DNA from 4 places in the Mesorhizobium sp. genome. Region 1 is predicted to be linked to each of the others. Evidence: predicted binding sites of a transcription regulator. Region 1 holds the regulator's gene; each other region holds the start of a gene.
The links. The regulator LexA, encoded in region 1, represses DNA repair genes until DNA is damaged. The targets are predictions, from matches to a motif close to TGTTCNNNNTGTGTTCNG.
Positions count from the first base shown of each region.

Region 1 (4,846 bases):
CAACGCTGCGCTATGCGCCCGAACGGGTCCGCCTGTCGGCGCGAAAAATACCCCCCGACATGACCGCCGGTTCCCAGATCGCCGGCTATGTGCGGCTGTTGCCACCCACTGGTCCGGTACGGCCGGACAGTTATGATTTTTCCTTTGACAGCTATTTCGCCGGCATTGGCGCCAGCGGCTTCTTCCTTAGCAATCCGACCGTTGTTCCTTCCGACGGCATGCCGCTCGAGGCCCGTGTTTCGTCATCGATCGAAAATGCGCGCGAAACCATCGCCGACCATATCCGTGCCAGCATCGGCGGGGCGGAAGGCGAGATCGCGGCGGCGCTTATCGTCGGTGTTCGCGCCGGGATTCCCGAAGAGATCAACGAGACGATGCGGCGTACCGGGATCTATCACGTCATCTCTATTTCGGGACTGCACATGGCGCTGGTCGCCGGTACGATCATGCTGCTGCTGCGTGGCTCATTCGCGCTGTTTCCGGATTTCTCCTCGCGTCGCCCGGTGAAGAAATATGCCGCGGCGGCCGCGCTTGTCTCGATTGCCGCCTATCTTGTGATTTCCGGCGTCGTGGTTGCGGCCGAGCGAAGCTTCATCATGCTTTCGGTCATGCTTGTCGCCGTGCTGTTCGATCGGGCGGCACTGACCATACGCAATCTGGCGATCTCCGCTATTGCCGTTATCGCCATCTCGCCGCATGAGGTGGTCGGCCCAAGCTTCCAGATGTCCTTTGCCGCGACCGCCGCCCTGGTCGGTGCGTATGCCGGCTGGTCCGACTACCGCTCGCGCAAGGCCAGCACGCCGCCGCCGCGACGGTCACTGCCCGTCTTCCTCACGCGAAAACTGCTGCTGGCTACCGGCGGCCTTGCCATGACGTCCATCATCGCCGGCAGCGCAACGGCACTCTTCGCGATCTGGCATTTCCAGCGCGTGTCACCACTGAGCCTGTTCGCCAATCTGGCCATCATGCCGATTGTATCGGCGATCGTCATGCCCTTTGCCGTCTTCAGCGCGCTGGCAATGCCGTTCGGCGCCGATGGGCCGTTTCTCTATGTCATGGGCAAGGGACTAACGGCCATGATCGCGCTGTCGGCGTGGTTCTCCGAGCGTTCGCCGATCGACGCCGTCGGGCTGATTTCGCTACAGTCGGTCCTGCTTGTTACGATCGCCCTTGTCATCGCAACCATGGCGACAACCTGGCTGCGGCTGGTGTCGCTGCCGTTCGCGCTTGCTGGCCTGCTGACGATTTCCGATACGCCCGCACCGGATGTGTTGATTTCGGAAGATGCACGCCTAGTGGCGTTGCCGATCGGCGGCGGCGAACTCGCCGTCAGCCGGGCACGCCCCAATGAATTCACGGTCGACAATTGGAAACGTGCGCTGAAGTCCGAGACCATTATCAAGCCGGAGACCCTCGGCTCAAGCGATCAACAATTCGACATCGCCGATGCCGCCGAACTGCCACCGGGAGCGCCTTTCTATTGCGGTGACGACCTGTGCGTTGCCCGACACCCATCCGGCGCGATCGTTGCGTATGCCGAGGATCGCAAGAAAGCGTGGAAAGCCTGCCGTTTTGCCGATCTGATCGTCGTCAACGACGCGAGGGCCTACGACCCATGCCACAATCCCATCGTTCTCGTCGTCACCAAACGACAGCTCGCTCGCACTGGAAGCGCCGCTGTCTTCTTCGACCCCCAATCAGCCGTTTCACGACCGACAATAAGCTTCGCGATCGACAGACCGTACCGGCCTTGGCACCAGCAAAGAAAATTCTCACGCGAGGCAAGGGGGCTACCGCCCTACGTCAAGCCCGACAAACCCGTTGCCGTGCCGGCTCAATAACGGCGGATCAGCCCGACAAGCTTACCTTGCACCTTTACGCGGTCTGGTCCGAAGATGCGCGTTTCGTAAGCCGGATTGGCGGCCTCGAGAGCGATGGAGGCACCCTTGCGGCGAAAACGCTTCAGCGTCGCTTCTTCCTCATCGACCAACGCCACGACGATCTCGCCGGGGCTGGCGGTGTCGGCGTTTCGGATGATGACCGTGTCGCCGTCGAAGATCCCGGCCTCGATCATCGAGTCGCCCTTGACCTCGAGCGCATAGTGATCGCCGCCCGTGATCATGTCCGGCGGCACCGAGATGGAATGGGTCTGGTGCTGGATGGCATCGATCGGCACACCCGCGGCAATGCGGCCCATCACCGGGATGGAAATCGCCGAGACGGCGTCGTCGTCATTGCCGGCAGCGGGTTGGCGCGAGGGGGCAGCCGGCTTGATCTGCCGACCCAAGCTGCCCTGGATGACGCTCGGCGAAAACTTGCGGGCAGCGTTGAGGCCAGGTGCGATGGAATCGGGAAGACGCAGCACTTCCAGCGCGCGCGCCCTGTTGGGCAGGCGGCGAATGAAGCCACGCTCCTCAAGGGCCGTGATCAGCCTATGAATTCCGGACTTGGAAGCGAGGTCGAGCGCCTCCTTCATTTCGTCGAACGAGGGTGGAATGCCGCTTTCCTTCAGCCTTTCATGGATGAACATCAGCAGTTCATGTTGCTTGCGCGTCAGCATGGCGGCCCCCAGGGGTTTCGAAGATGGATCTGAAACCGGAATCAGAAAAACAAACCCAGAACAAACACTATCTGTTCCATTTGTGTTCCGCAACCGTTTAAAGTTTAGTGAATATGTTCAGACTGCGGAAACCATATGCTTCTCGCCCATGCAGGCGCGGCTACGTACGCGTAGTTCAAGATCCGAAGTTACCGGATTGAATCCATAACATTTTTTCATCTTCCCAGACGATTGCGAAGGTTTGGCAAGCTTGGCTGTCTTGCATGTTAAACCGTGCGCAATCCGGATGGATGCGGGACTTTGTCTTGCCTATCCGTGAACGAAACGAAACCAAAACGCCAACCTGATGGTTGACGGCGGCGTGTTCGCGTCAAGCTGGCGGGATTTCTCTCGCTTGTGCCTGGGAGCAACCGGCTGGCCAGCCGGTCCCGGGGCGGAAGCGATCCGGTCTGGCGTTGGACTATGCGGCGGTGTTGATATCATCCACCGACCGCTTTCGAGCTGCCGGCGCGCGCTGTGTATTTGTTCGCCGCGCTGTCCTCGCTGTGGACATAGACATGCAGCGTGTAGCCGATATGGGCGGTCATCAGCGCCTTTGCCCGCTCGACGTCGCGATCAAGCGCCGCCTCCATGATTGCAGTGTGGTGTTCGATCGCAATCGCTTCGCGCAGCGCGTCCATGGCCTTTTCGTAGCCATCCTTGAGGCCGGCGGCGGCCCGCAATGTCGGCGCCAGTCCGAGAAAGCGATGATGCCGGCGTAGTTGATCCGCGATGGTCGAGCGGAACCGCAACAGCCAACTCGATGTAGCGGCGCTGAGAAGTGCCGCGTGGAAGGCCTCATGGTTCTCGTCCCATATGTCGACCGCCGCGTCCGAGGGATCGTCGACGGCGGTCTTGCAGCGCGATAGCCGGTAATGTGCGGTAACCACGGCGTCTTCCCACATGCTGCCGCCTTTCTCGATCGATTCCAGGAACAGGGGAATCTCAACAACCATTCTTGCGCGTGCCAGGTCCTCAAGCTCGGCCCGAGACACGGGAGCGACGGCAAAGCCGCGATTGCTGATGGCTGTGACCAGGCGTTCGGCCTCCAGGCGGGACAGCGCTTCGCGCAGTGGCGTCCAGCCGACACCATAGATGCCGCGCAGCGCGCTCAGCTTGAGCGGTGCGCCAGGCATAAGGCGGGTGGTGAGTATGTCTCGCCGCAGCAGTTGATAGGCCGCCTCCGTTTTCGTGGAGTTCTTCTGGTCCTGCATCGCGATCCGTCCGCTATCTGAGTTCTAGAAATTATATATGATGCGAATGCATGGCAAGAATTATATATAATGTTTGACATGGCTGGAGCGACTGACCATGATCGCCGCGGTTGCCGTCCTTTAAGCGGCGCTAATCAAATCTGGGAGGAAATGATGTTGAAGTCGAAATCCGCTTGGCTGTCGGGATTGATCACGGCCGGCGCGCTCGCAGTCAGCCTCGGCGCTGCTGTCGCCGATCCGATCAAGATCGGCATTGCCAATTTCGGCGAGCATCCGCAGCTGAACGCAGCCATTGCCGGTTTCAAGAAGGCGCTTGCCGCGGACGGTTTCGTCGAGGGCAAGGATGTCGTCTACACCGAAAGCCACACCAATTTCGATGCCTCTCTGGTTCCGCAGATGATTGCCAAGCTGCAGGCGGATCAGCCGAAGCTCATGTATACCATCACCACGCCGGTCTCGCAGATCGCCAAGAAGGCGCTTGCAGGTTCGGGCATTCCGATCGTCTTCGCGGCGGTGACCGATCCGGTCGCGGCCAAGCTCGTTCCGTCCTGGGATTCGGGCGACGAAGGCATGACCGGCGCGACCGACCTCCAGGATGTCGCCGCGGTCATGGCTTTCACCAAGAAGCTGCTTCCGAATGCCAAGCGTTTCGGCGTGCCTTACAATCCGGGCGAGGCGAACGACGTCGCGCTGCTTGAAAAGATCAAGGCGGCGGCACCCGCTGCCGGGTTCGAAGTCGTCGAGGTCGGCATCGACAACGTCAACGATATCCAGCAGCGCATCGCCTCGCTGGCGGGCAAGGCCGACGTGATCTACGGGCCCACCTCGAACCTCATCCAGCCGGCGATCGCGGCTGTCTCGGCGGCGGCGCGCCAGGCTGGTATCCCCGTGGTCAACGCGGACGACAATGCCGTGCGCGGCGGCGTCGTGCCGGCCAGCTTCGCGGTCAACTACGAACAGGTTGGCGTCAATGCTGGCAACATCGCGGCGGAAATCCTCAAGGGCAAGGACCCGAAGACGATCCCGCCTTCGC
Region 1 covers NZ_OZ245860.1:994,760-999,605, reverse strand. The annotation lists gene ACO07C_RS04840 (ComEC/Rec2 family competence protein) at 1-1,841, shown strand, start outside; gene lexA (transcriptional repressor LexA) at 1,835-2,560, opposite strand; gene ACO07C_RS04830 (GntR family transcriptional regulator) at 3,040-3,813, opposite strand; gene ACO07C_RS04825 (ABC transporter substrate-binding protein) at 3,967-4,846, shown strand, end outside.

Region 2 (4,846 bases), 180 kb from region 1:
CCACGAAAATCAAAGACTGCTAGTCGGGTCGTCGGCTGAACGCCGCGAAGCATCCGAAGTGAAAGTCGGAAGGACTCCCTCCGACAAATTGGATTCGATATCCAATAGGCCCCGACCGTTTGCGGAAGCAGCGGCGGGGTCGTTTGTTTGAAGCTTGCTTTGTTTGATGCGGGAGATCGAAGCGCCGCAGGCTTTGGCCTACCGGTTGGAAGGCTTGATTCCGCCGGCGCCGACATCCACGGTGATGCTGCCGGAGATCCTGACATCCGTGTTGCCGATCCTGAACTGGCCGTTCCCACTGCCGGGGAGCGCGTCGTCGGGTTCAGGCTGAGGTGCGGGTTTGGCGATACGATAGTCGCCGGTCACACCGGGCAGGGCGCCGTTCTGAGCCGGCGCCTGACCGTCTTCGGCATATGCCGCGCCGCAAGCCATGGTTGCGGTTACGGCGATGCCAACGATCAGTCGGTTCAACCCAATGTGTGACGTTTTTCCGAGCATCGGCGAACTATAGTGCCGTGACCGGAGCGAAACCAGAGCGGCGTCGGCAAAAAAGGCAGCCAGCTGATCGACTTCTGCTCAGCTCGCGAGCTCTCGGTCGTCATGCCGCCTGTTTGCGCGTGTCAAAAACATGGTCGACGATACCCCATTCCCTGGCCTCGCGAGCGGTCATGAAATGGTCGCGGTCCAGCGTGCGTTCGACCTCTTCATAGGTGCGCCCGCAATGCCGGGCGTAGAGCTCGGTCATGTGGCGCTTTGTCCGCCCAATGCGCTCGGCATGACGCTGGATGTCGGAGGCCTGGCCCTGGAAGCCGCCCAACGGCTGGTGCAGCAGGATGGTGGCGTTGGGCAGTGAGATGCGGCGCCCTGGTGTACCGGCCATGAGCAGGAATGAACCCATCGACGCGGCAAATCCCATGCACACCGTCGACACCGGGCAGCTGATGTATTGCATCGTGTCGTAGATGGCGAAGCCGCTGGTCACCACGCCGCCAGGCGAGTTGATGTAGAGCGATATCTCCTTGTCGGGATTGTCCGATTCGAGTGAAAGCAGCTGGGCGCAGACCAGCGCCGACATGTCGTCGTTGACCTCTCCGTTGATGAAGATGATGCGCTCGCGCAGAAGCCTCGAGAAAATGTCGAAGGCGCGTTCGCCGCGGCTCGACTGCTCGATCACCATCGGCACCAGACTGGCGACACCACTCATGGCCTTCATCTCCATTGTCCTTGTTCAAGCCGCGCGCAGCATCGGCGGATGGGTGTTCGCGGCGATAGGCTTCCTGGAATTGCCCAACCCCAGCGAAAGCCGGCAGTTGGCGCCGGCCATGGCAACAGCCGGCATCGCCTTGCGGCCAAACCCGTCATGGACAATGCGCAGATGCGTCCCGCCGGTAACGGTGCGCGCGAGTGTGAACGTAACGGTGCTGTCGAGTGCGTCCTGGCGCGTGGCATCGCGGTGCCGCTCCCGCCAGGAATAACGCAACAGCCGCCCGGGCTCGGCGTCGAGGATTTCGCATTCTATCGTTGCCTCTGGCCCGGCGAAGGAAAACCGGCTGCCGGCCTGGGGCCTGATGTCGTTCGGCATCATCCAGGCTGCGAGCAGTTCTGGCACGGTCAGCGCCCGCCACACCTTTTCCGGCGGCTCGGGAAGGTCGTACTCGAACTCGATCGCATCCTGGGCGTTCTTGTCCTGGCTTTCGGCGATCATTGATTTCGTGTCCCTCATTGATCCATGTCCTTTAAAACCGTCTTCAGCTTTTCGATCCGCTCCGGCCAGAAGGCGCGGTAGCGATCGATCCAGGAGAGCAGGGGAGCGAGCCCCCGCGGGTCGGCGCGGTAATAGGCGTTGCGGCCGGCTCGCCGCTCGATCACGAGGCCGGCGCCTCTTAGCACAGCCAGATGCTGGGACACGGCCGGCTGCGACACCGTCAGCCCGTTGCGCAGCTCGGACACGCTCATCTCGTTTGTGGCGAGACGCTCGAATACGGCACGGCGTGTGGGGTCCGCCAGGGCCCGGAAAATCTCAGCTTCGATCATGATGAAAGCATAAGTGTATACTTATCGATTTGGCAAGCGCTCTTTTCGAACCCATATGAGTTTGCCAGGCACTGCCGCCATTCCTTGACAATAAGCGGCTATGCATATAGGAACGAAAAGAGAACAAAAACCTTGTGGGAAAAGGCAGCCACGGCAGGCGAGGATTGTCCGCAGCCTGTAAGGTACGCCAACAAAAATGTGTTTCGGATGAGCGCGGAGAAGTATCATGGCGGGTAGCGTCAACAAGGTCATTCTGGTGGGCAATCTCGGCGCGGACCCCGAGATCCGGCGCCTGAACTCGGGCGAACCGGTGGTCAACATCCGCATTGCGACGTCCGAAAGCTGGCGCGACAAGAATTCCGGCGAGCGCAAGGAAAAGACCGAGTGGCACAACGTCGTCATCTTCAACGACCAACTCGCCAAGGTGGCCGAGCAGTACTTGAAGAAGGGCATGAAGGTGTATGTCGAGGGCCAGTTGCAGACACGCAAATGGCAGGACCAGACCGGTGCCGACAAGTACACGACGGAAGTCGTGCTGCAGAAATTCCGTGGCGAGCTGCAGATGCTCGACGCGCGCGGACAAGGCGAGGGCGGCCAGGTCGGCGGGTATTCCGGTGGCGGCAGCAGCCGTGGTTCCGACTTCGGCCAGTCCAGCCCGAATGAGGGCTTCAACCGTGGCGGCGGCGCCCCCAGGGGTGGCGGCGGTGGCGGTTCGTCGCGCGAGCTGGACGACGAAATCCCGTTCTGATCGCAATGCGATCCTGAACGGCGAGTGCAACTTTGGTTAAGCATGGTGCCCCGAGAGTCCTATGGACTTTCGGGGTTTTGCATTGATGACCGGCGTCTGAGCGATCAAGGAAATTGAGGGAAGGGCGAGTTCGGTGAAGGCACGGGTAAAATGGGTCGAGGAGCGTACCTTTGTCGGCGAGTCCGGCAGCGGCCACAAGTTGGTTCTTGGCACGGCGGTCGGACCGGACGGCAAGACGCCGGGACCGAGCCCGATGGAATTGCTGCTGATCGGCACGGGCGGCTGTTCGGCCTATGACGTCGTTCATATCCTCGAAAAGGGCCGCGAGGCGGTCGAGGACTGCGTCGTCGAACTCGACGCCGGCCGGGCGGAGACCGAGCCCAGGGTGTTCACCCGTATCCACATGCATTTCGTCGTCAAGGGCCGGGCGCTTTCGCACGACAAGGTGAAACGGGCGATCGACCTGTCGATCGAGAAATATTGCTCGGCCTCGGCGATGATGGCGAAGACCGCCACGCTCACCCACGATTTCGAAGTGATCGACACGACGGCCAAGTAGCTGGGCAGCAGCTTCGCCCACAAGACAGTGCGCTAGCCTGCCATCAGCGCCTTGATCCCATCGGCGACGAACTGCACGGCCAGAGCCGCCAAGATGACGCCGAGCAGCCGCGTCAGGATCGAGCGGCCGGTCTGTCCGAGGATGCGGTCGATGCGTTCCGACAGCACGAACACTAGATAGGTGATGACCAAGCATACAAAGATGATGCCGACCAGCGCCGCCTGGGCGGCGAAGCCCTGGAATGAGCCCGACAACAAGACCGTGGCCGAGATCGCGCCGGGGCCGGCGATCAGCGGGATCGCCAGAGGGAAGGCGGCGATGTTGTGGATCATATCCTTGGTGATGGCGACGTCGCCGATCTTCTCCTTGCGGTCCTGCCGGCGCTCGAACACCATTTCGAAGGCGATGAAGAACAGCAGGAAGCCGCCGGCGACGCGGAAGGCAGGCAGCGTGATCCCGAACACCGACAGGATCGACGCACCGGCGACCGCGAACAGCGCCATCACCAGGAAGCCGATGATCGAGGCCCGGACGGAAACCTGCCGGCGCTCCTCGCGGTTCATGCCGCGCGTCACGGCAAGGAACAGAGGCGCCAGGCCGGGCGGATCGATGGTCACGAGAATGGTGACAAAGGCATTGAACAGGCTGTCGAAGCTCGGCATCTGATCTCCCCACCGGGCCGCGCCAGAACTGGCCCGAACCAGCCTATTGGTAGAGCAAAGCTGGTTCAGGGGAAACTGTGAGCGTGGCGGAAATTCATAGGCGCCGAACTGATAGCGACCGGCCGATCTCGCTTGCCGAACGCGCGGGTGAGGCCGTGACCAGCCGCTACCATTCCCCGCGCACATTCCGGCAGGTCGTGGGGATGACGCCCTATCAACTGCCGCTGTGGACACGCCCGGACAAGGCAGCCATTCGCTTGCGTGCCTCGGACGATGCGACCTCGTCGATCTCTCCGCATGCTGGCTTGACCGGGCTGCCGATCTTCAACCGCCGCTTCCGACAACTGACGGGGAGACATCAGCTGGCTATCGAGGCCACCGTCGGTCATGGCGTTGAAGACGGTGCCCGTGGTCGTTTCGCACGAAGCTCAATCCGATGTCGGGCCGCACCAGCCGGGCAGATAATCCGCGTCCTTGCCCTTGGCCAGGGTCAAAGCTCCCTTCATGGCCTTGTCGAAGTTTTTCGCCACTTCGTCCTTGGTGATGCGCCGGCGCAGGAAATCGGCCCAGATGAACTCGGCGAACGGTGTCGTGTCCTTGGCGTAGCCACCGAGGCGGCGTAATTCGCCAGCCATGCTTCGGTAGGGATCATCGACAAGCTCGGCGATGGTCTTGGGAATGGCGGCGTAGTCGCGGCGCTGTCCGTTTTCATCGAACGGGTGCATCCAGCCGCGATTGTCGAGCACGAAAAGGAAGGCGTCCTTGTCGAGCGCCGACAGATCACTGATCACCGTCACAAGCACATCCCTGACGCCCTCCTCAAGCAGGGCGCGGGCCAGATGG
Region 2 covers NZ_OZ245860.1:810,922-815,767, forward strand. The annotation lists gene ACO07C_RS03885 (hypothetical protein) at 199-432, opposite strand; gene ACO07C_RS03890 (ATP-dependent Clp protease proteolytic subunit) at 599-1,204, opposite strand; gene ACO07C_RS03895 (SRPBCC family protein) at 1,229-1,723, opposite strand; gene ACO07C_RS03900 (ArsR/SmtB family transcription factor) at 1,720-2,034, opposite strand; gene ACO07C_RS03905 (single-stranded DNA-binding protein) at 2,261-2,782, shown strand; gene ACO07C_RS03910 (OsmC family protein) at 2,916-3,341, shown strand; gene ACO07C_RS03915 (MarC family protein) at 3,374-4,003, opposite strand; gene ACO07C_RS03920 (ParB-like protein) at 4,432-4,846, opposite strand, start outside.
Region 2: ACO07C_RS03905 (single-stranded DNA-binding protein) is a predicted target of LexA. The motif match lies at 2,143-2,160, and genes of this name have one in related genera.

Region 3 (4,846 bases), 2.4 Mb from region 1:
ACGACGGCTCCACGGCCAGGGGCGCCAGCGCCACGGCCGCGAAGGTCTTGGCGCCGTCGCCCACGTAAAGCCGCGAAAACAGGATATGGCCGACCACCTGTCCGTCTTCTTCCGCCACCAGCTCGACGACGGCATCGCCGCCGGTAACCAGCGCATCGACCAGCCCGGCCTCCGCCTGCTGGCCGAATGCATGCTCCTCGACGAGGCGAATAGCCTCGCGGTCCCGCGGCGTCGCCGCGCGTATCGACATCATGCTCATTTGAACTTCATTCCTTTTTCGATCTTGGCCCCGCGCAGAAACTCCCGCGCGGCGGCGGGCTTTCCGCCCGCCCGTTGAACTTCGACCAGTCTGATCGCGCCTACCCCGCAGGCGACCGTCAGCCGGTCATCGAGAATTCCTCCCGACTCGCCCAAATCTTCCGAAAGTGGCAGGCCTTCGGAGAGCGTCGAGCGAAGCAGTTTCAGCCGCTCCATGCGGCCGCCAATTTCAGTCTCAGACCAGGCGCCGGGAAAGGGCGACAGGCCGCGAATATGATTGTGGACTTCGGCGGCAGGCCGTGTCCAGTCCACGCGCGTCTCGGATTTATCGATCTTTCTGGCATAGGTCACCCCCGACATTGCCTGCGTGGTAAATGTCAGGGCATCATTTTCCAGCCGCGCGAGCGCTTCCACAATCAGCGCGGCGCCGGTTTCCATAAGCCGATCGTGCAGATCGCCGGCTGTCATATCGGGTCCGATGACCAGTTTTTCAACCATTGCCACAGGACCGGTGTCCAGACCTTCCTCCATCCGCATCACCATCATGCCGGTTTCGCTGTCGCCGGCCATGATCGCGCGCTGGATGGGAGCCGCACCCCGCCAGCGCGGCAGGAGTGAGGCATGGCCGTTCAGGCAACCGAGCCTGGGAGCACCGAGAACGGGTTTGGGCAGAAGCAGGCCATAGGCAACGACGATGGCGACATCGGCCTCGACGGCGCGGAACGCGGCCTGTTCTGCCTCGCCCTTGAGCGACACAGGCGTGCGCACCTCGATGCCCAGCCGCTCCGCCTCGCGCTGGATCGGCGACGGCGTCAGTTCCAGACCCCGACGGCCGGCGGCGCGCGGCGGCTGCGTGTAGACGGCTGGCACCACATGCCCGGCTTCAGTGATCGCGCGCAACGTCGGCACCGAAAATTCCGGCGTGCCCATGAAGATGACGCGTAGGGGCATTCCCCTATCCCACCAGCTTGCCCGGCACCTTGTCCCTGGCAAGCTTCTTGAATTTCTTCACCACCATGTCGCGCTTGAGCTTCGAGATGTGGTCGATGAAGAGCACGCCGTTGAGATGGTCGATCTCGTGCTGCAGGCAGGTCGCCATCAGGCCCTCGGCCTCGATCTCGGCGAGCTTGCCGTCGCGATCGAGATATTTCACCCGGACGGCGGCCGGGCGTTCGACCTCGGCATAGTAATCGGGGATCGACAGGCAGCCTTCCTCGTAGACCGAGCGCTGGTCGGCGCTTTCGAGGACTTCCGGATTGATGAAGACATGCGGCGCCGGCGTCTCGTCTTCCTTGGCAAGGTCGATCACCAGCATGCGCAGCGGCTCGCCGATCTGGACCGCCGCCAGTCCGATGCCGGGCGCGTCGTACATGGTCTCCAGCATGTCATCGGCGAGCTTGCGCAACGCGTCGTCGACGCGTTCCACCGGCTTGGAAAGCTGGCGCAGGACTGGATCGGGGAGGATGATGAGCGGCTTGATCGACATGGCGTTCCACGTAAGACCTCCCGCGAAAAGCGTCAACCGGGGGGCCGGGCCAACGTTCACGTTTTGATCTGTCCCGACATACCGAATCATCTATGCTATCCACATGAATGACCCGACATCAATCCTTTCGGAGCCTGTCGTACGGCTTGGTGCCACCACGGTCACGCTTGGCCATGCGCTGGTCTTCGGCATTGTCCTGTTTCTTGGCCTGTTCGCGATGCTCGTCATAGCCCTGTGGCGGTCGGCCCAGGCGCGGACCATCGCGGCGGCGGAAGCGGCCGACCACGCCCGCGATGCCGAGGCCCGAATGGCCGGCATCCTGAAAAGTCAGGCCGAAATGCAAGGCCGCATGGGCGCCATCGCCGAAGTGTTCGGGGCCCGGCAAGCGGAGCTCACGCAATCGATCGGGCAGCGGCTCGACGCCATGACCGGTCGTATCGGCCAGACCATGACCGAGCAGACCAAATCGACACATGAAAGCCTGGCAAAGTTACAGGAGCGGCTGGCCGTCATCGATACGGCACAAGGCAACATCCAGTCACTTGCCGGCCAGGTCGTGCAGTTGCAGGCGATCCTCTCCAACAAGCAGACACGTGGCGCTTTTGGCCAGTCGCGCATGGAGGCGATTGTCGCCGACGGACTGCCGCATGGCGCCTATGAGTTCCAGGCGACGCTGTCGAATGGCAGCCGGCCCGATTGCCTTGTGAAAATGCCGAACGGCGCGCCTTCCCTCGCCATCGACGCAAAGTTTCCGCTGGAAGCCTGGAACGCCATCCGCGCCGCCGATGGCGCCGAATTGCAAAAGATCGCCGCCCAGGCGTTTCGTCGCGACATCGAGGTGCATGTGCGCGATATCGCGGCGAAATATCTGATCCAGGGCGAGACCCAGGATACCGCCTTCATGTTCGTGCCGTCGGAATCGGTGTTCGCCGAGATCCACGAGAATTTCGAGGCGATCGTCCACAAGGCGCACCGCGCCCGCATCGTCATCGTCTCGCCGTCCCTGCTGATGCTGTCGATCCAGGTCATCCAGGCGATCCTGAAGGACGCCCGCATGCGCGAGCAGGCGCATCTGATCCAGGACGAAGTCATCCGGCTGATGGAGGATGTCGGGCGCCTTGACGAGCGCGTGCGCAAGCTGCAGGTGCATTTCGGCCAATCCGCCAGGGATATCGACGACATCCTCGTCTCGACGTCCAAGGTAACCAAGCGCGGCCAGAAGATCGAGGCGCTGGAGTTCGGCGCGCAACCAACCGAGGGCGACGCGGGCGCGGGCGAGATTTCACGTGCTCCCACAGCCAAGGTGGAAACGGCCCCGCGTGCAGCCGATTCCAAGACTGGGCAGCTGAGGCTCAGGGTTGTCGAAGGCGACGACTGAAACGCGGGGCCTAGTCCGGCACCTATTACTGCTCGTCCACAACCGTCACGCCTTCAAATTCCGGCAGCCAGTGCAATGCCGAACGGTGCCAGAACTGTCGCCTTGGGACCAGATGGTCGCGTTGCCGGGCCGTTCCGACCCTGATGCCATAGACCTTCGGCCCATCGCCAACCGACGTCGCATAGAGATGCGAGCCGCATTCGCCACAAAACGCCTGGGCGCGCCTGGCACCGCTGTCGCCTACCTTGACATAGATCTTCGGCGTGCCCCTGGTGATCCGGTAGTTCTCCTCCGACACCCGCACAGTTACGCGAAAGGCGGTTCCGGTCAGTTGCTGGCAGTCCGTGCAGTGGCAGATCGAGGTCTTGTCCGGATCGACCTCCGCTTCATAGGTGATAGCGCCGCAATGGCAGCCGCCGTCGATCTTCATGTCTGTTCTCCCTGCTGTCGTCCCGGCGATGATAGCGGCCGCTGACCGCGCGAGGCAATTTCCGCGCTGTTCAAGCCAGTTCTTCGCCGGAAGCTGCTTCGATGACCTTGCGCCGCTTCTCCCAGGTGCCTGTCGTCTGCGGCTTGACGAACAGCCTGGTGATCTCGGGCATCTCCTTCTTCAGCCGCGCTTCGAGGCGCTCGACACAGGCCTCTATCTCCGGCGCAGTCAGGTGATCCTCGAATTCGATGCTCAGGCCGGCGACGATTTCTTCCGGTCCCATGTGAACAGTCAGCACCCCATTGGCCTGCTGGACCGCCGGATCCGCCTGGACGATAGCCAGCACGCGTTTCTGCACCTCGGGCGAGGCCGGTTCGCCTATGAGCAGGCCCTTGCTTTCGCGCGCCAGGAAGATCGCGGTCATGCCAAGGATAAATGCAATTCCGATCGAGGCGACGCCGTCGAGCTCGGGAATCGACAGCAGTTGCGCGCCCAAGATGCCGGCGAAGGCAACGACGAGGCCCAGAAGCGCCGCACTGTCCTCGAACAGCACGGTGTAGACGCTGGGGTCCTTGCTCAGTCGCACCGCCTTGAACCAGCCAAGCCTGCCCTTCTCCTTTCGAAACTCCTTCAACGCGATCAGCCATGAACTGCCCTCGAACAGGAACGACAGGCCAAGGACGATGTAGTTGACCTTGGCGTTGGCGATCGGCTCGGGCGCCATGACGTGCACCACGCCTTCGTACAGGGACACGCCAGCGCCGAGCGCAAAGACCAGCAGCGCGACGATGAAGCTCCAGAAGTAAAGTTCGCGGCCATGGCCGAGCGGATGCGTCCGGTCGGCCGGCCGGGCCGCGCGATGCATGCCGTAGAGCAGCAGGCCGCCATTGCCGGTGTCGACCAGCGAGTGCACGCCTTCCGACAGCATCGCCGAACTGCCGGTGAAGAAGGCGGCGGCGAACTTGGTCAGCGCGATGGCGAGATTGCCGGCGAGCGCCGCATAAATGACCTTTTTCGAGCCGCCATGACCCGCCATGCCGTGTTGTCCCCTTCGAGGCGCCCAGAGCAATTCCAAAACAAAGTCTAGCGTCCCTGCCGCCTTTGCTCCACAGGCATCACAACGCGCGAACCGTCGGGACGTTCACGTCGGCATCAAGGCGCGCGCGCAGACGCCGGCTACTCGACGACTTCGTCCGTCCACACCTTGAAGCCGGCAAGCGTGCCTGGTCCAAAGATATGGGTCAACGGCACATCGGCGGCGTCGCGGCCGGAGGCGATCAGGATCCGGCCGATG
Region 3 covers NZ_OZ245860.1:3,413,803-3,418,648, forward strand. The annotation lists gene ACO07C_RS16135 (GNAT family N-acetyltransferase) at 1-259, opposite strand, end outside; gene fmt (methionyl-tRNA formyltransferase) at 256-1,209, opposite strand; gene def (peptide deformylase) at 1,214-1,744, opposite strand; gene ACO07C_RS16150 (DNA recombination protein RmuC) at 1,848-3,122, shown strand; gene ACO07C_RS16155 (GFA family protein) at 3,148-3,552, opposite strand; gene ACO07C_RS16160 (cation diffusion facilitator family transporter) at 3,623-4,588, opposite strand; gene ACO07C_RS16165 (transglutaminase-like domain-containing protein) at 4,729-4,846, opposite strand, start outside.
Region 3: ACO07C_RS16150 (DNA recombination protein RmuC) is a predicted target of LexA. The motif match lies at 1,798-1,815, and genes of this name have one in related genera.

Region 4 (4,846 bases), 810 kb from region 1:
ATGGAGAAGGCAGGCGTGCCCGTGGTGCCCGGCTATCACGGCGAAGCGCAGGAGATCGTGCTGCTCGCTTCCAAGGCGCGTGAGATCGGCTATCCTGTTCTGATCAAGGCGCGTGCCGGCGGTGGCGGCAAGGGGATGCGCAAGGTCGAACATCCCGACGATTTTTCCGAGGCATTGTCAGGCGCGCGCCGGGAGGCCAAGGCCGCCTTCGGCGACGATCGCGTGCTGGTCGAAAAATATGTCGACAAGCCGCGTCACATCGAGGTGCAGGTATTCGGCGACAATTTCGGCAATGCGGTACATCTCTATGAACGGGACTGTTCGGCCCAGCGCCGCCACCAGAAGGTGATCGAAGAGGCGCCAGCCCCCGGCATGACACCGGAACTGCGCAAGGCAATGACCGATGCGGCGGTGAAGGCGGCCAAGGCGATCAACTATTCCGGCGCCGGCACCATCGAGTTCATTGTCGATGCCTCGCAGGGGCTGAAGGCCGATCGTTTCTGGTTCATGGAAATGAACACTAGGCTGCAGGTCGAGCATCCTGTCACCGAAATGGTCACCGCCACCGATCTTGTCGAGTGGCAACTGAAGGTGGCATCCGGCGAAAGGCTGCCTAGGGAGCAAGCCGAGATCAGCCTTTCCGGCCACGCTTTCGAGGCACGCATCTATGCCGAGGACGCGACAAAGGGCTTTCTGCCGGCAACAGGCACGCTGCATCATTTGAAATTCCCTGATACCGCACCCGAAGGCGCCACGATGCGCATCGAGACCGGCGTGCGAGCCGGCGATACGATCTCGCCCTATTATGATCCGATGATCGCCAAACTGGTGGTGCATGGCAAGGACAGGCCCGCGGCGCTGGGAGCGCTCGCCGCAGCGCTTCGCCAGACTGAAGTTGCCGGATCGACCGTCAACACCGCCTTTCTTGCCGCCCTATCCGCCGATCCCGACTTCTCGAAAGGCGATGTCGACACCGGACTGATCGGCCGGCATCAGCAGGCGCTGACCGAAATTGCACCGCCTGACTGCGAAACCGTTGCCGCCGCGGCCCTGGCGGCATCGGGGGCTGGCGAAATGTCGCCATCGGACGATCCCTGGTCGTCGCTCGCTGGCTACCAACATTTTCATCCGACGTCGCGGCGAACCCGGCTTCTCTACGGTGAGCACGATATCACGGCAAAGGTATCGGTGCGGCCGGATGGCCGCTTCGCGGTGACGCTGGACGCACCATCCGGCAGCGCCAACGCGCAGGATCTTCGCACCACACCTCGCCTCGCTCGCTGGCCCGGTCACGTCACGGTCTTCTCAGGCGCCGTCGGCTACACATTCGCCGTGCCTGACCCCTTGGCGAGGGCCGATGAATCGGCCGCGGCATCGGGCAGTCTGCGCGCACCGATGCCCGGCCTGGTCAAGCTGGTGCGCGTGGCTGCCGGCGAAGCCGTTACCAAAGGCCAACCGTTGCTCATCCTCGAAGCGATGAAGATGGAACACACCATCGCGGCCCCACACGATGGCGTGGTCGCCGAGATCGCCTCGGAAGGGGCACAAGTCACCGACGGCACGGTGCTGGTGCGGTTCGCCGAGGATGTTCACGCCTGATCCCCGTGCCGCCGGCATTCGGAGCAGAGGTCTCCACCGGAAATGAAAATGGCCGGGACAAGCCCGGCCATCTCTTCAACTCACTTGATCGCCGGAGCGATCACTGCGCGATTGGCGCATACTTGCCGTCATGCCACTGGTTGATGTCGTAGCTGGCGTTCTTGAGGTCGCCCTTCTCGTCGAAGGTAACATCGCCCACAACGGTGCTGATCGGCGTGCCGTTCTTCAGCGCCTCGGCGACCTTGGCCGGATCGTCGCTGCCTGCGCGCTTGATGCCTTCGGCGAAAGCCTGGATCGTGGCGTAGGAGAACAGCGTGAAGCCTTCTGGAACGAAGCCGCCGGCCTTGATCTTCTCGACGGCAGCCTTTGCCTCCGGCTTTGCCTGAGGATCGGACGGGAACACGAACATGGTGCCCTCGCCGGCCGGGCCGGCAACCTGCCAGAATTCCGGTGAAGCGATGGAGTCGGGCATGATCAGCTGGAACTTGAGGTTCTGCTCGGCCGACTGACGCAGGATCAGGCCAGCTTCAGGATGGTAGCCGCCAAAATAGACGACATCGGCCTTGAGATCCTTCAGCTTGGTGACGAGCGCCGAATAGTCCTTCTCGCCGGGATTGATGGCGTCATAGTACACTTCCTTGAGGCCGCCGGTGTTCATCGTCGCCTTGACGGCATCCGCCACGCCCTGACCATAGGCGCTCTTGTCGTGCAGGATGACGACGTTCTTGCCCGCGTATTTCTTGGCGATCCACGGGCCGATGAAAGCTCCCTGCGCATCGTCTCGCGTATAGAGGCGCATGATCGTCGGCCAGCCTGCTTTCGCTGCAGCGTCGGTCAGCACCGGGTTGGACGAGGCCGGGCTCATCATAAGGGCGCCAGCTTCGGCATAGACGGCGGACGCCGGAATGCTCGAGCCCGAGCAAGCGTGGCCATCAATGAACTTGACGCCGTTGGCGACGATCCGGTTGGCCACTGAAACAGCCTGCTTGGGATCGCACTGGTCGTCTTCGATGTCGAGCTTGATCATCGAGCCATTGACGCCGCCCGCGGCATTGATGGCGTCGGCGGCAGCCTGTGCGCCCTGCTTGAACTGGTCGCCGATGGTGGCGAGTTGTCCTGTCATCGGTCCGACCACCGCAAAGGTGATGTCGTCCGCCAAGGCAACTGGCGCGCTCATCAGGAGGCCAAAAACGGCCGCGCTCAAAATACTTGTTTTTCTCATGGTTGAAACAACTCCTCCACTTCACGCGCGGCCGCCCCGGCCGCGCTTCTTTCAGAGAGGCGGGACAATTTCATCCTTCGCATGGCCTGTCTAGGCGCATTGGTGGCACTCGATTGGGCCTGCACAGCGTCATCCACGCAAAAAAGCCGCGCTGGCCTTGTTCCGGCCGGTCGCGGCTTTTTTCGCCCGTCGAGCTATCCCCAAGCGCCCCCGCGCCTAAATCCCGCTCGCCTTCCCTGCAACCGCGCAGCTCAGCCCTTGCCTGCCGCGTTCTTGTTCTTGATGTGCTAGGCCGTCTTGCGCGGCCTTTGTATTCCGCCGGTTCCGGCCATCTGTGCGGCCTTGATCCGGAGCTTCCCTGTCTGCGGTCTATATCAACGATCCGGCGGATCTCAGTGCATGGTCATCCATTCACGAGCCTCGCGCAGCGCCTTGGCGATGTCGGCCTTCGACATGGCGGCCGACAGTTCCGAGCGCAATTCGGCGGCGCGGACGGAGCCCTTGATCGCGGCGATGTTGAACCATTTGTGGGCGGCGACGACATCGGTCTCGCAGTCGCGGCCGGTCGCATACATCATGCCCAATTCGAAAAGAATGTCGGCCTGTGCAGTCGCGCCCATGGCGCCAAAACCGGCTTCAAGCATTTCAAAACGTGCCATTTCAATCCCCTGTTTCTGGCCCCTGTCAGGCTCCCGAGAGCTGCTTGCGTGTTGTCTTCCGTGCCGCTCTTCCGATGCTTTCGAGAATGCCTCGCAGGCTTGAATCCGTCGTTAAATGGCGTGCTTAATTTGAAGAAAACAAAGCTAAAACAATAGGTAAACGTCGAAATTCGTTAAGGATACAAAGTCAGCAATCGCGGCGGTTTCGACCAAATTTGACGAAAATTTCCGAGGCCGAGATCAAGACTCTGCTAACCACGGCCGACAAAGACACGATATCGATCGTTTCATTTTCGGGCTGGCGCGGGCGATTTCGGCATCCGAAAATCCTGGCTGTTGCCGTAGCGGCACCGCTTTTGTTTTGCCAGGAGCTGGATTAGCTTACGTTTGCGTAAGCGGCAGACCGGCGGGGAGCACCGTTCCGGGAAACCCACAGGGAGGACAAACATGTTTCGAAAAACGAGCCTGGCCCTCGCGGCTACATTGATCATGGCCGGCGCGGCATGGGCCGATCCGATCGAAGGCAACTGGAAGACACAGGCTGGCGACACAGCAGCCATCTCGGGCTCCGGTGAATTCTCCATCACGCTCAAGACGGGCAAATACGCCGGCAAGACCATAGGTTCGCTCAAGCCGGCCGGGGACAACAAGTATGCCGGCAGCATCACCGACCCGGCAAACGACAAGACCTATTCCGGCAAGGCGACCCTGTCGGGGGCATCATTGAAGATGAGCGGCTGCGTACTGGGCGGGCTGATCTGCAAGAGCCAGACCTGGCACAAACTCTGATCGTTCGCTCTCTCATGGATTACCAACGGGGCCCGAGGAGGCCCCGTTTTCGTATCACCGGCGCTGTGACAGCCTCGCCGTGACGAACCGCCGGCAGAGGCAGGCGGCGATTGCTAAAACTGTCAATGAATTTGAATGGCAGATGAACGCCGGCATCAGAGCCGGTTCAGTCGCGCTCGGGCATTCTCCTGCGTGTTGAAGGAGACACCAGACAATGCTCGCCCGCCGTTTCACCATCGTCTGCCTGCTGATGAGCCTTTTCGGACTGTTCTTCGCCATCCTTGTCGCCGAGGCCGGCCGCCCAACCCGCTATTGGGCAGAGACCGGATCCGGCACCTGCGGCTTCACCTGCCCCGATCACCTGCGCCGCTGAAGCGCCGCGCCAAGACCTCGAAAGAAGTATCAAGCCATGAACCCCATCGCCGCCAACGCACTCAAGGTCCTTCGGCTGCTGCCGCGGGCGGCACTCATCCTGCTGGTGCTCGCGGCACCTGTCCTTGCCGTGCCCGCCATGCGCGCCGATGTCGGCTCGACGATCGATGCGCCGGCGATGAGGAAATCAGGGGTGGGCTTCGTA
Region 4 covers NZ_OZ245860.1:1,800,831-1,805,676, forward strand. The annotation lists gene ACO07C_RS08875 (acetyl/propionyl/methylcrotonyl-CoA carboxylase subunit alpha) at 1-1,599, shown strand, start outside; gene ACO07C_RS08880 (branched-chain amino acid ABC transporter substrate-binding protein) at 1,700-2,821, opposite strand; gene ACO07C_RS08885 (sel1 repeat family protein) at 3,214-3,480, opposite strand; gene ACO07C_RS08890 (DUF2147 domain-containing protein) at 3,928-4,269, shown strand; gene ACO07C_RS08895 (hypothetical protein) at 4,484-4,642, shown strand; gene ACO07C_RS08900 (hypothetical protein) at 4,679-4,846, shown strand, end outside.
Region 4: ACO07C_RS08885 (sel1 repeat family protein) is a predicted target of LexA. The motif match lies at 3,615-3,632, and genes of this name have one in related genera.